DNA from 4 places in the Chromobacterium sp. W521 genome. Region 1 is predicted to be linked to each of the others. Evidence: predicted binding sites of a transcription regulator. Region 1 holds the regulator's gene; each other region holds the start of a gene.
What was found. Region 1 encodes sigma-54, which starts transcription at its own class of promoters, with help from an activator protein. Its sites were predicted from a motif close to CTGGCACGCTTCATGCTT; they were not measured.

Region 1 (3,207 bases):
AGCGTGCTCAAGGTTGAGCGCCTGCGCAAGCGCTTCAAAAAACGCACCGTGGTCAAGGACGTGGCGCTGGAAATCGCCAGCGGCGAAGTGGTGGGCCTGCTCGGCCCCAACGGCGCCGGCAAGACCACCAGCTTCTACATGATCGTCGGCCTGATCGGCGCCGACGACGGCGAAATCCGCCTGGACGATCAGGTGATCACCCACTATCCCATCCACCAGCGCGCGCGCCTGGGCCTGGGCTACTTGCCGCAGGAAGCCTCCATTTTCCGCCGCATGACGGTGGAAGAGAACATCAGCGCCATCCTGGAAGTGTCCGGCCTCAAGGGCAAGGAACTGGAAAAAGAGCTGGACCTGCTGCTGGACGACCTCAACATCGGCCATCTGCGCGACAGCAGCGCGCTCTCGCTGTCCGGCGGCGAACGCCGCCGCGTCGAGATCGCCCGCGTGCTGGCCACCCGGCCGCGCTTCATCCTGCTGGACGAACCCTTCGCCGGCGTCGACCCGATCGCGGTGATCGACATCCAGAAAATCATCTCCTTCCTGAAGGAACGCGGCATCGGCGTGCTGATCACCGACCATAATGTCCGCGAAACCTTGCGAATCTGCGACCGCGCCTACATCATCAGCGAAGGCTCGGTGCTCGCCTCCGGCGAACCGGAAGAACTGGTCAACAACGAGAAGGTGCGCGAAGTCTACCTTGGCGAACACTTCCACCTGTAAGCGATGAAACAGACCCTTCAGCTCAAGGTATCGCAGCAGCTGACCCTGACGCCGCAGCTGCAGCAGTCGATCAAGCTGCTGCAGATGTCCACTCTCGACCTGCAGACCGAAGTCGAGCGCTTCTTGCTGGATAATCCCTTGCTTGAGCGCGGCGACGAAGCGCCGCAGGGCGAAGCGGCTGACGCCGCCGCCGGCCAGGAACAGGACGGCCCCGCGGAAACCCGCGACGAGGCCTCCGGCGACGACGGCGAGCGCGGCGCCGAGGCCGGCGAACTGAGCGACTGGGGCTGCGGCGGCCGTCGCGGCGACGGCGACGACGAACTGGACCCGATGCTGAACGTACCCTGTCCTGTCAGCCTGCGCGAGCACCTGCTGGCGCAACTGGGCGAAGTGGCGCTGCCCACGCGCGACCAGGCCATCGTTCAGTTGCTGATCGAAGAGCTGGACGACGACGGCTACCTGGGTCAAACGCTGGAAGACATCGCCAGCCACCTGCCGCTGGAACTGGAAATCGAAGCCGACGAACTGATGATAGGCCTGCGCCTGCTGCAACAGTTCGACCCGCCCGGCGTCGGCGCGCGCTCGCTGCCGGAAGCGCTGGCGCTGCAATTGCAGCGGCTGGATCCGGACGAGCCCCAGCGCGAGCTGGCGCTGGCCATCGTCCGCGACCACCTGACCTTGCTGGGCAACCGAGACTACACCCGGCTGAAAAAGCAGCTGAGCGTGGACGACGCCGCGCTGCGCGCCGCCCAGGCGCTGATAGCCCGCCTCAATCCCCGCCCCACCGCCGGTTTCGGCGCCAGCGACACCCAATACGTGATCCCCGACGTCTCGGTCAGAAAGCGCAAGGGCCGCTGGGTGGCCTCCCTGAACGGCGGCGCCGTGCCCAGGCTGCGCGTCAACCAGATGTACGCGCGGCTGCTGGCGGAAAACCGCGGCGGCAACGGCGAAATGTCCTCGCGTCTGCAAGAGGCGAAATGGCTGGTGAAGAACATCCAGCAGCGATTTGACACTATCCTGAAAGTGGCGGAAGCTATCGTTGAACGGCAGCAATCGTTCTTTGAACACGGCGAAGTGGCCATGCGCCCGTTAATCCTTCGCGACATCGCGGACGAGCTGGGTTTGCATGAATCCACGGTTTCCAGAGTGACCACCCAGAAATACCTGCTCTGCCCGCGCGGCCTGTTCGAGCTCAAGTATTTCTTCGGCAGCGCGCTGGAAACCGACAGCGGCGGCGAGTGCTCCGCCACCGCGATCAAGGCGCATATCCGCAGCCTGATAGACGCCGAATCGCCGAGCAAACCGCTGTCCGACAGCGCTCTGGTCGAAGCGCTGTCCAAACAGGGAATACAAGTTGCCAGACGCACGATAGCCAAGTATCGTGAAGCCATGCAGATACCGCCGGTCAACCAACGCAAGACGTTGTGAGCCAGGCGGCGGAATACAGCGATCCGGCCGACCCGACCGGACTGTCAACACCAGAAGGAGCTAGGGTATGAACCTCAAAGTAACTGGACTGCATCTGGAAGTAACTCCCGCCCTGCGCGAATACGTTGAAACCAAAATGGAGCGCGTTACTCGACATGTCGACCATGTGATCGACATTTCCGTTACTCTGTCTGTTGATAAACTGGTGCAAAAGGCTGAAGTCAACGTGCATCTGTCCGGCAAGGACATTCACGTGGAAGCCACCGAATCCGATATGTACGCCGCCATCGATCTATTGATCGACAAGCTGGACCGCCAAGTGCTGAAACACAAGGAAAAGCAGTCTGAACACCGTGCTCCGGCGCCTGAAGTCAGCCTGTAATCCCTTGAATTGGAAGGCGGGAGCCTGCGGGTTCCCGCTTTTCTTTGCACTTGCCCGTTTTCAGTACTATCAAGGCAACGTAGAATTGCCGGGTTTTTCTCAGCCGCATGCATAACCCAATATGAACCTCATCGGCAAAATCCTGACCCCCGAACACGTGTTGCTGGATCTCGACGTCGCCAGCAAGAAGCGCGTATTCGAGCAGGTCGGCCTCTTGGTTGAAAATACCCGGGGCATCGCGCGCAGCGAAATCTTCGATTGCCTGTTTGCCCGCGAAAAACTCGGCTCCACCGGCCTTGGCCAGGGAGTGGCGATTCCCCATGGCCGCGCGCGCGGCCTGAAGGAAGCGATGGGCGTGTTCATCCGCCTGAAAACGCCTATTCCTTTCGACGCCCCCGACGGCAAGCCGGTGCAGTGCCTGTTTGTGCTCTTGGTGCCGGAACAGGCCACGGACCTGCACTTGCAAGTGCTGTCCGAGCTGGCGCAATTGTTCTCCAGCCGCCAGATGCGCGAGCAGATGCTGGGCATCTCCATTCGCGACGAGCTTTACCAGCTGCTCAATAATTGGGTGCCCAATGCCTAGCATCAGTGTCCGCCGGCTGTACCAGGAAAACCAGCAGAAGCTCAACCTCACCTGGGTTGCGGGCACCGGCGGCGCCGACAATATGATAGGCAAC
Region 2 (3,207 bases), on a different contig from region 1:
CATCAAGGTCAACAACATATAAGCCAAGGGCAAACGAGCTCCAGACCAAGAAATTGCCAAAATCACTGGCAGCAAAAAAAGTAAAACGAATCTGTATCGCATGCGACCTATCGCATACAAATAACAAGCTGACAGAACCCCCCAAAAAAGGAAATGCGCATACTGATTCCGCTGCGCAACATTTCCAACCACCTCTAAAGAGCTTGGACTATAAACAATAAACCCATAAAAATACTGCCCCATCCTTAACGCCTGAAAAATACCAACAAAAGATTGCAGCAGCGCGAATACAACAACAACCTTAGCTAGCACCTCAATCAAAGAATTAATATCAGACGACTTCAAACAGCTCCGCAGCAACACAACAAACAAAACCAAACCAACAAAAACAATAGCAAGCTGACTATAGAAAACTGATTGCAACATCACTATAGCAACAACTAACAAAACCAATTCAAGCCAGGAAACGTATACTTTTTCCAATTTTAAAAAACATAAGCAGAGCATGGCCAAACCAAGCAATGCAAATGCAGAAGCATCTGACACCCAATCAGGCAGTGGCGCATAACGCAACCAGCTCATGAACGGTAAAGAGATCGCCAATGCTGTCAAAAAAAATGAAAGCAATTTTATGTTTTTATCCATAGCAAAAAGGGTGCCGAATGGCACCCCCCCTTTGATGCAAGTTTTTTTAGTATCAGTTGCCGGCACGGCAGTTAGCTGGAAGCCATTGAGGGCTAAGTGCACTAGTACCGGAAGCTCCGCACGTCCAAGTAATCGAACCACCTGATGCAACAGGGGTCAGTGTCAATTGATTCTTATTAGCATCAATCAATGTGGTGCTATAGGTAACCGTAATTACACCGCTCGTACCAACTTGCACATTGGTTACCGAGTTACCACTGATCGTTGCCTGCAGACCAGCAGATGTATTAGATCCCGGAAAAGAGCCATTTGAGGCATAAAATTCAGCAACTGCTGTTTTTGCTGCAGAAGCCAAACTTAAGCCTTCTGAAACCCTGGCCCGCTTTGTGTAATCCTGATACGCGGGAATGGCAATTGCGGCCAGAATACCAATGATAGCTACCACTATCATCAGTTCGATAAGAGTAAAACCTTGTTGGGATTTTTGCATTACATGCTCCATTTAATGACAAGACGAAGGCACATATTGAGCATAAGCCGCACCGGTTGAGCACGACCAAGCAACAGTACCACCACTAGCTACAGGGGTAAAGATCACAGTCAGGCCTGAGACCACACTGCTATTAAACAACACAGTCACAGTGCTCACTCCACTACTGATTCCAACCTGCACATTACTGACATAATTTCCTGCCAAAGTATTCGGCAAACCCGCGCTAGCATTAGTGCTTGGCCAAGTATTGCCAGCCAGATAGTATTCTGAGACCGAGGTTTTGGCCTGATCCGCATAGGTCAAGCCTTCCGCCACTTTGGCTCGAATCACATAGTTCTGGTACGCTGGGATCGCAATCGCAGCCAAAATGCCGATAATAGCGACAACAATCATTAGTTCAATCAAAGTAAAACCAGCCTCCTTCCTCATCACTCGACTCCAGGGCTTGTTTTATAGAGAGCGGTTCATGCAGAAAGTATGCCAGCCCCTTCCCCACTCTCTTTCCTACTAATTCCGCTAGCCATAAATAGCGCAGCAGGTAGGAATGTGACGTTTTTGGGCAGTCCGCAGCCTTCTCCCTCCCTGTGATAGCATCAAACTCTTGATTTGAATACATAGAACAGAGATGAGCGATAACCAAACCTGGCTGCAGCGCAGCTTCAACACCGTATGGCACCCTTGTACACAGATGAAGCGTCACGAGGCTTTGCCCATCGTCCCTATCGCCAGCGCGGACGGCGTATGGTTGAGCGACTTCGACGGCAAGCGCTATCTGGACGGGGTCAGTTCCTGGTGGGTCAATTTATTTGGCCATGGTCATCCGCGTATCAAGCAGGCGATCAAGAATCAGCTCGACACGCTGGAGCACGTGATGCTGGCTGGTTTTACGCATCAGCCCGTAGTGGAGTTGTCGGAGCGTCTGGCCAAGCTCAGCGGCTTGGCCCATGTGTTTTATGGATCCGACGGCGCGAGCGCCACGGAAATTGCGCTCAAGATGAGCTTTCACTATTGGCGCAACCAAGGGCAAGCGGGCAAAACCCGCTTTATCAGCCTGGAAAACAGTTATCACGGTGAAACCGTGGGCGCCCTGGCCGTCACCGATGTTCCCTTGTTTTCCAGCACCTACGCCGGCTTGCTGAGGCCAGGCCTGCGCGCACCGTCACCTGATGCCCGCCGCGCACTGCCTGGCGAAAGCGCTGCTGATGTAGCACACAGAGCGGCCCAGGCGCTGGAAAACCAGCTCTCCAAGCATGCGGGAGAAGTCGCCGCGGTCATCGTGGAGCCATTGGTGCAAGGCGCGGCCGGGATGGCGATGTACGACCCGTTCTATCTGAGCGAGCTACGCCGACTGTGCGACCAATACCAAGTACACTTGATCGCGGATGAAATCGCCGTCGGCTTTGGCCGGACCGGCAGCCTGTTCGCCTACCAGCAAGCCGACATCATGCCGGACTTCCTCTGTCTGTCCAAAGGCATCACCGGCGGTTTCCTGCCGCTTTCCTGCGTGTTGACCAGCAGCCCGATTTATCAGGCCTTCTACCACGATGATGTCACTCGCGGTTTCTTGCATTCACACAGCTATACCGGCAATGCGCTGGCATGCGCCGCGGCGCTGTCGGTTCTGGATATCTTCGCGGAGGAGGATGTCCTGGCGGTTAATGCCGCTAAAGCCCAGCGTTTCAATACGATGATGGCGGGCTTGCAAGCTCGCCCGGACGTCAGGAACTTCCGCCACAAGGGCATGATCTGGGCTTTCGAAGTCGACACTTCCCGCGCCGACTTCGCCCAAGCCTGTTTTGCCGCGATGCTGCGCCGTAGTTGCCTGTTGCGCCCCATCGGCAACACCGTGTATTTCATGCCCCCCTATACGATCACCGAGGAGGAGATGGCCTTTCTGATCGCCGCCACCGAAGCCACTCTGGAGGAACTGGCGCGCGCATCCAACACCGCCGACGGCCAAAGCATCGCTTTGCCGTGATCCGCCTTGCCATGGCGGGGTGAGTGCCCATAGCATGGAAACGGCACAATTTACATTGTGAATCGCCTTGCATGCCGCCGCCCACCCTGCC
Region 3 (3,207 bases), on a different contig from region 1:
GGTGTTGGATTCGCTGGGGCGGCCGCTGGACGGCAAAGGCCCCATCCATCCGGATGCCTGGTTCCCGTTGCACAGCCAACCGATGAACCCGCTGGACCGATCGCCGGTGCGCGATGTGCTGGATGTCGGCGTGCGCGCCATCAACGGTTTGTTGACGGTGGGGCGGGGTCAGCGCCTCGGTCTGTTCGCCGGCTCCGGCGTGGGCAAGTCGGTGTTGCTGGGCATGATGGCCCGCTTCACCAAGGCCGATGTGGTGGTGGTGGGCTTGGTTGGCGAGCGCGGCCGCGAGGTTAAGGACTTCATCGAAAACATCCTGGGCGACGAAGGCATCGCCCGCTCGGTGGTGGTTGCCGCGCCGGCGGACATGCCGCCGCTGATGCGTCTGCACGGGGCGGCCTACGCCACGGCGCTGGCCGAATACTTCCGCGCTCAAGGCCTGGACGTGTTGCTGCTGATGGATTCGGTGACCCGCTACGCGATGGCGCAGCGCGAGATCGCGCTGGCCATTGGCGAGCCGCCGGTGACCAAGGGCTATCCGCCGTCGGTGTTCGCGCGCCTGCCGCAATTGATTGAGCGCGCCGGCAACGCCGCGGAGGGCGGCGGTTCCATCACGGGCTTTTATACGGTGCTGTCAGAAGGCGACGATCAGCAGGATCCGATCGCCGATTCCGCGCGCGCCATTCTGGACGGCCACTTTGTGCTGTCGCGAGAACTGGCCGAGTCTGGCCACTATCCTGCCATCGACATCGAGCAATCCATCAGCCGGGTCATGGTGGATGTGGTGCCTCAAGCGCAGATGGCCCTGGCTCGGCAATTCAAGCAGCTGTATTCCCGCTATCAACGTAACCGCGACCTGATCAGCGTCGGCGCCTACGTGCCAGGCTCGGATCCGGTGCTGGACGACGCAATGCGGCGCCAGCTGCCCATGGTCGGTTTTTTGACCCAGCCGATGCATGAGTCGCAGGATTTCTCTTCCAGCTGCGAACAATTGCAGGGCGTGTTGTCCTGAGGCTGAGGCGTGGCGGAAAGCAAATACCTGTTGTTGATTCGCTTGGCCGACGACAAGCAGAAAGCGGCGGCCGAGCGTATGCGGCTGGCGCAAAGCCGGCTGGCGGAGGCCCGTTCGCGCCTGGAGCAGCTGGACGCTTTTCGCGGCGAGTACCGGCAACGGCTGACCAGTCGCGGCGCGCAGGGCATCAGTGCTTTGCAATATCAGGATTTCCAGCGTTTTCTCGCTCGGCTGGACGAGGCCATGGTGCAGCAGCAGGGAGATGTGGAGCGCTGCACTCAGCGCTTCTTGCTGGAGCGCCAGGCCTGGCAGCATGAATACAAGAAGCTCAAGGCCTATGAAAAGCTGTTGCAGCGCGAGCAAGAGCGCGCCGCCGTGCGCGAGGCGCGGGTGCAGCAGAAGGTCAGCGATGAATTCGCCACCCGGCGGTTTTGGGACAGCACCCACGGCGAGGAGTAAGAACGTGTTTACAGCAGATGGCAAACAGGCGCTAAGGGCCTGTTCAAGCTTCGTGGCACGCTAGTTGCTTTACTGTTTGCGTCTTACTTGTAGAGAGTCGGCCATGACGACACCTGTGAACGCAGCCGCGGCCAATCCGGTCGGCGGCAAAGCCAATATGCCGGGGGGCAATCTGGCCACTGCCGGCGACACCGGCGCCGGCGATCTGTTCGCCAGCCTGCTGGGGCTGCAGATGAGCACCTTGGGCAGTTCCTTCTTGCCGGGCGCCAACGCCGATGCTTTGGCGGACGCAGGCCTGGACAAGGATAAGCCGGCCAAGAGCGAGGATGATCAGACTTCGGCGATGCCGTTGCCGGGGATGTCGCTGATGGGCGCCGCGCAGCAGCCCGTTCAGCAGCAGGCGACGACCTCGCCGCGGGCCAATGGCGATTTGCCAACCGGCGCCAAGCCCGTTGAACTCAAGCCCGACATCGCGGCGGCGCTGCCCGCTTCGCTAGCCAAAGCCCGCAATCTGTCGCTGCCGGCGCAGCAAAATTTGCCGGAAGACGGAAAAGTCTTGCCGCAGTTTTTGCCGCTTCAGGGGCATGAGCAGCTGGCGGCCAAGCCGGCTGCGCCCACGCCGGTGTTCACCGTGCAACAGCCGGTGACCGATCCCAACTGGGCCAAGGCCATGAGCGAGCAGGTGATGGGCATGGTCAGCCTCAAAGCCGACAAGGCGCAGATTCAGCTGAACCCGCCGCAATTGGGGCCGATCGAGGTGACGCTGAAGATGAACGGCAACGACCAGGCGCAGGTGTTGTTCGCGGCTGCGGTGCCGGCCACGCGCGAGGCGCTGGAAAACAATATGCATCGTCTGTCTTCCATGCTGGCCGCCGGCGGCATTCAGCTAACCGACGCGCAGGTGTCCAGCGGACAATCCGGACAGCAACAGCAGGCGTTCCAGCGCGGGCAATCGCAGCGCCAGAACGAGAACGCCGAGCCCGAGCCGATGGATGCATTGAGCAGCATCAAGGCGGCTCGCGGCATTCTCAGCATTTTCGCCTGATCATTTGTGATAATCTCCCCTGTTCAATTTGCATCTAAAATTAGAAAATATAGTGAAGAAATCGTTTAAGATTTCACTATGAACACCCAGTGAACAGGGCAGGTATATGGCAGAAGATAAAAAAGCGGAAAAAGCAGAGAAAAAAGCAGGGGGCGGCGGCGGTAAATTGATGCTGATCGTCATTATATTGCTGGTGCTGGTCTTGGCCGCGGTGGGGGGCTTGGCCGCCTATATGTTCACCAATATGAATAAGCCGGCGGCGGCCGGCGAACACGCCGAGCAGACCAAGGAAAAACCCAAGAAGAAAAAAGAAGGTCCCCCGATCTTCGAAAAACTGGATACTTTCGTTGTGAACCTGGCCGGCAACGACGGCTCCTTGCTGCAGGTGGACATGCAGGCGGAGCTGGCCGACGAGGAAGCCAAAAAGAAATTCACCGATTACGCGCCTAAAATTCGCAGCGCGCTGATCTTGCTGCTGTCGTCCAAGTCCGCCGTGGAGTTGGCCACGCCTGACGGCAAGGTGCGCCTGAAGGCCCAGGTCAAGCAGATCATCAATGAGTCGATGGACGCCGGCGAGGAGCAGCCGGTGGAAAGCGTGCTCTTTACTTCCTTCATCATCCAGAAGCAGTAAGCGGCATGGGCGACGATATTCTTTCCCAGGAAGAGGTAGATGCCCTACTCAGGGGCGTCTCCG
Region 4 (3,207 bases), on a different contig from region 1:
GCGCCGTTTTACAGCGAGTAATACATCGCGAATTCCACCGGATGGGTGGTCATGCGGGTCAGGTTGACTTCCTGCATTTTCAGCTCGATGTAGGCGTCGATCCAGTCATTGGAGAACACGCCGCCGCGGGTCAGGAATTCGCGGTCTTTGTCCAGAGCGGCCAGGGCCTCGTCCAGGCTGGCGCACACGGTCGGGATCAGCTTATCTTCTTCCGGCGGCAGATCGTACAGGTTCTTGTCCGCGGCGTCGCCCGGGTGGATCTTGTTCTGGATGCCGTCCAGGCCGGCCATCAGCAGCGCGGAGAAGCACAGGTAGGGGTTGGCCAATGGGTCCGGGAAGCGCGCCTCGATACGACGGCCCTTGGGGCTGGCCACGTGCGGGATGCGGATGGAGGCGGAGCGGTTCTTGGCGGAATAGGCCAGCTTCACCGGCGCTTCGTAGTGCGGCACCAGGCGTTTGTAGGAGTTGGTGCCCGGGTTGGTGATCGCGTTCAACGCCTTGGCGTGCTTGATGATGCCGCCGATGTAGTAAAGCGCGGTTTCGGACAGGCCGGCGTAGCCGTCGCCTGCGAACAGGTTCTTGCCGTCCTTCCAGATGGACTGGTGAACATGCATGCCGGAGCCGTTGTCGCCGACGATGGGCTTGGGCATGAAGGTGGCGGTTTTGCCGTAGCTGTGAGCCACGTTGTGCACCACGTATTTCAGAATCTGGGTCCAATCCGCGCGCTGGGTGAGCGTGCTGAACTTGGTGCCGATCTCGTTCTGGCCGGCAGTGGCCACTTCGTGGTGGTGCACTTCCACCGGGATGCCCAGCTCTTCCAGCAGCAGCACCATGGCGGAACGGATGTCTTGGGAGGAGTCCACCGGCGGCACCGGGAAGTAACCGCCCTTAATGCCGGGGCGGTGGCCCATATTGCCGCCCTCGAACTCCTCGGCGGAGGCCCAGGCGGCTTCTTCCGCCTTGATCTTGACGAAGCAGCCGGACATGTCGGTGCCCCAGGTCACGCTGTCGAAGATGAAGAATTCCGGTTCCGGGCCGAAGTAGGCGGTGTCGCCCAGTCCGGAGGCTTTCAGATAGGCTTCGGCGCGCTTGGCGATGGAGCGCGGGTCGCGGTCGTAGCCCTTGCCGTCGGCCGGGTCGATCACATCGCAGTGCATGAAGACGGTGGGTTCGTCGTAGAACGGGTCGATGCGCGCGGTGGCCGGGTCGGCCATCAGCAGCATGTCGGATGCCTGGATGCCTTTCCAGCCTGCGATCGAGGAGCCGTCGAAAGCGTGGCCGTGTTCGAACCATGCGTCTGGATCGTCCAGCAGGACATGGGCCGGAATCGACACGTGCTGTTCTTTGCCGCGGGTGTCGGTAAAGCGCAGGTCGATGAACTTGACATCATTTTCGGTAATCAGCTTGACTACGTCTGCAACCGCCATGGTTTTCTCCTGAAAGGCTACATGCATCATGTGCGAATGAGTGGATGGCTAGCGCTTAAGCATTAAGCGTGCCAGCTTTGAAATCGCTGAGATTCCATTGTGTCATAGCCCAAAACCGGGCGCTAGCGAAGTTGAATGAACCAGGGTGGTGCCTGGGCCTGGCTGATGCACCAAAATAGGGCGTTGACGGCGTTGCGGCCGTCTTCGTCGATATGGATAATCCGTATATAAGGTAATAAGAGCGGCTCACAAAACCCCGCTGAGAGTCGGTTCAATGGCTGCTGCGCTGAACAGGTTCTAAGATGCCAAGGCCAGTCGGCGCAGCATCAGGGGGAGCGGCTAAACAAGGCGGCCCGGCCGCGAGGAGAGCATGCATGGATCAGATGACGCAGCTATTGCAGCAGGCTCAGCGCCGAGGGGAAGAGCAGGGCTTGCCCTATCGCGGTGCCTTGACGCCGCAGGAGGCGCATCAGTTGAAACAAGCCATGCCGGAAGCGGTGCTGCTGGATGTGCGCAGTGCGGCGGAATGGCAGTTCGTCGGCGTGGTGCCCTATGCCCAGCGGCTGGAGTGGCGCAGCTTTCCCGGCATGCAGCCCAATCCGCGTTTCCTCGAGCAATTGCAAAGCATGTTGCCCAAGGAGGGCGTGCTGATGCTGATGTGCCGATCCGGCGTGCGCTCCGACGAGGTGGCGCGCATGGCAGCCGCCGCCGGCTACACCGAGGCCTACAACGTGTTGGAGGGTTTTGAAGGCGACAAGGACGCCGCAGGCCACCGCAACACCGTGGGGGGCTGGAAAGCGCGCGGGCTGCCCTGGCAACAAGGCTGAACCGGGGGCTGCGCGGCGATGTCGTGGTTGATGTTTGGCGTATTCCACGGCAAAGTGTCATAGCGCCGCCGCTACGTCGGCGCGGACGCGGCGAGAGCCGCCAACAAAGCCAAGCGCGACGCGGCGCGAGGGTTTTGTTAGCCACTCTCTAATCCGATACCAAAAACATACCCAATCTTGGAAAACTGACTCATGACCGACCGTTACGCCGTTATCGGCAATCCTGTTTCGCACAGCCAGTCACCGTTCATCCATAACGAATTCGCGGCGGCCACCGGCCAGGATATCGCTTACGACAAATTGTTCGCGGAACTGGGGCGTTTCAACGACGTGGTGGCCGAGTTCGTCGCCGCCGGCGGCAAGGGCCTCAACATTACGCTGCCGTTCAAGGGGGACGCTTACCGTTTCGCCAACGAGCTGACCGAGCGCGCCCGCGCGGCGGAAGCGGTCAACACCTTGTGTTTCCGCGACGGCAAGATCTACGGCGACAATACCGACGGCGTGGGCCTTGTGCGCGACATCGTCGATAATCTGGACTACCCGATCGCCGGCGCCAAGGTGCTGATTCTAGGCGCTGGCGGCGCGGTGCGCGGCGTGCTGGAACCCATTCTGGAGCAAAAGCCCGCCTCTTTGACCATCGCCAACCGCACCCTGATCAAGGCGGAGGCGCTGGCGCACCACTTTGCGCCCTGGGGCAAGGTGGAGGCGATCGGCTACGAGCAATTGAAGGGCCGCAGCTTCGACATCGTGATCAACGCTACCTCGACCAGTCTCAGCAATGAATTGCCCCCCATTCCCTACGGTTTGTTTACTGCGCGCACCCTGGCTTACGACATGGTGTACAGCAAGGGCCTGACTCCCTTCCTGCAGCGCGCTCAGGCAGAGAACGCCGGCATGCTGGCCGACGGCCTGGGCATGCTGGTGGAGCAGGCGGCGGAATCCTTCTCCATTTG

Region 2: the regulator sigma-54 is predicted to act here: its motif matches at 1,605-1,622, upstream of ACUXV1_RS17415 (pilin).
Region 3: the regulator sigma-54 is predicted to act here: its motif matches at 1,521-1,538, upstream of ACUXV1_RS02240 (flagellar hook-length control protein FliK).
Region 4: the regulator sigma-54 is predicted to act here: its motif matches at 1,485-1,502, upstream of glnA (glutamate--ammonia ligase).

The regions. Positions count from the first base shown of each region.
Region 1 is NZ_JBRBAF010000004.1:217,141-220,347, reverse strand. It holds gene lptB (LPS export ABC transporter ATP-binding protein) at 1-720, shown strand, start outside; gene ACUXV1_RS07565 (RNA polymerase factor sigma-54) at 724-2,148, shown strand; gene hpf (ribosome hibernation-promoting factor, HPF/YfiA family) at 2,216-2,530, shown strand; gene ptsN (PTS IIA-like nitrogen regulatory protein PtsN) at 2,652-3,113, shown strand; gene hprK (HPr(Ser) kinase/phosphatase) at 3,106-3,207, shown strand, end outside.
Region 2 is NZ_JBRBAF010000010.1:229,093-232,299, reverse strand. It holds gene ACUXV1_RS17425 (Wzy polymerase domain-containing protein) at 1-747, opposite strand, end outside; gene ACUXV1_RS17420 (pilin) at 698-1,135, opposite strand; gene ACUXV1_RS17415 (pilin) at 1,148-1,567, opposite strand; gene ACUXV1_RS17410 (adenosylmethionine--8-amino-7-oxononanoate transaminase) at 1,764-3,116, shown strand.
Region 3 is NZ_JBRBAF010000001.1:464,320-467,526, reverse strand. It holds gene fliI (flagellar protein export ATPase FliI) at 1-1,009, shown strand, start outside; gene fliJ (flagellar export protein FliJ) at 1,019-1,468, shown strand; gene ACUXV1_RS02240 (flagellar hook-length control protein FliK) at 1,572-2,513, shown strand; gene ACUXV1_RS02235 (flagellar basal body-associated FliL family protein) at 2,620-3,144, shown strand; gene fliM (flagellar motor switch protein FliM) at 3,150-3,207, shown strand, end outside.
Region 4 is NZ_JBRBAF010000011.1:139,770-142,976, forward strand. It holds gene glnA (glutamate--ammonia ligase) at 9-1,427, opposite strand; gene ACUXV1_RS18180 (rhodanese-like domain-containing protein) at 1,802-2,254, shown strand; gene aroE (shikimate dehydrogenase) at 2,447-3,207, shown strand, end outside.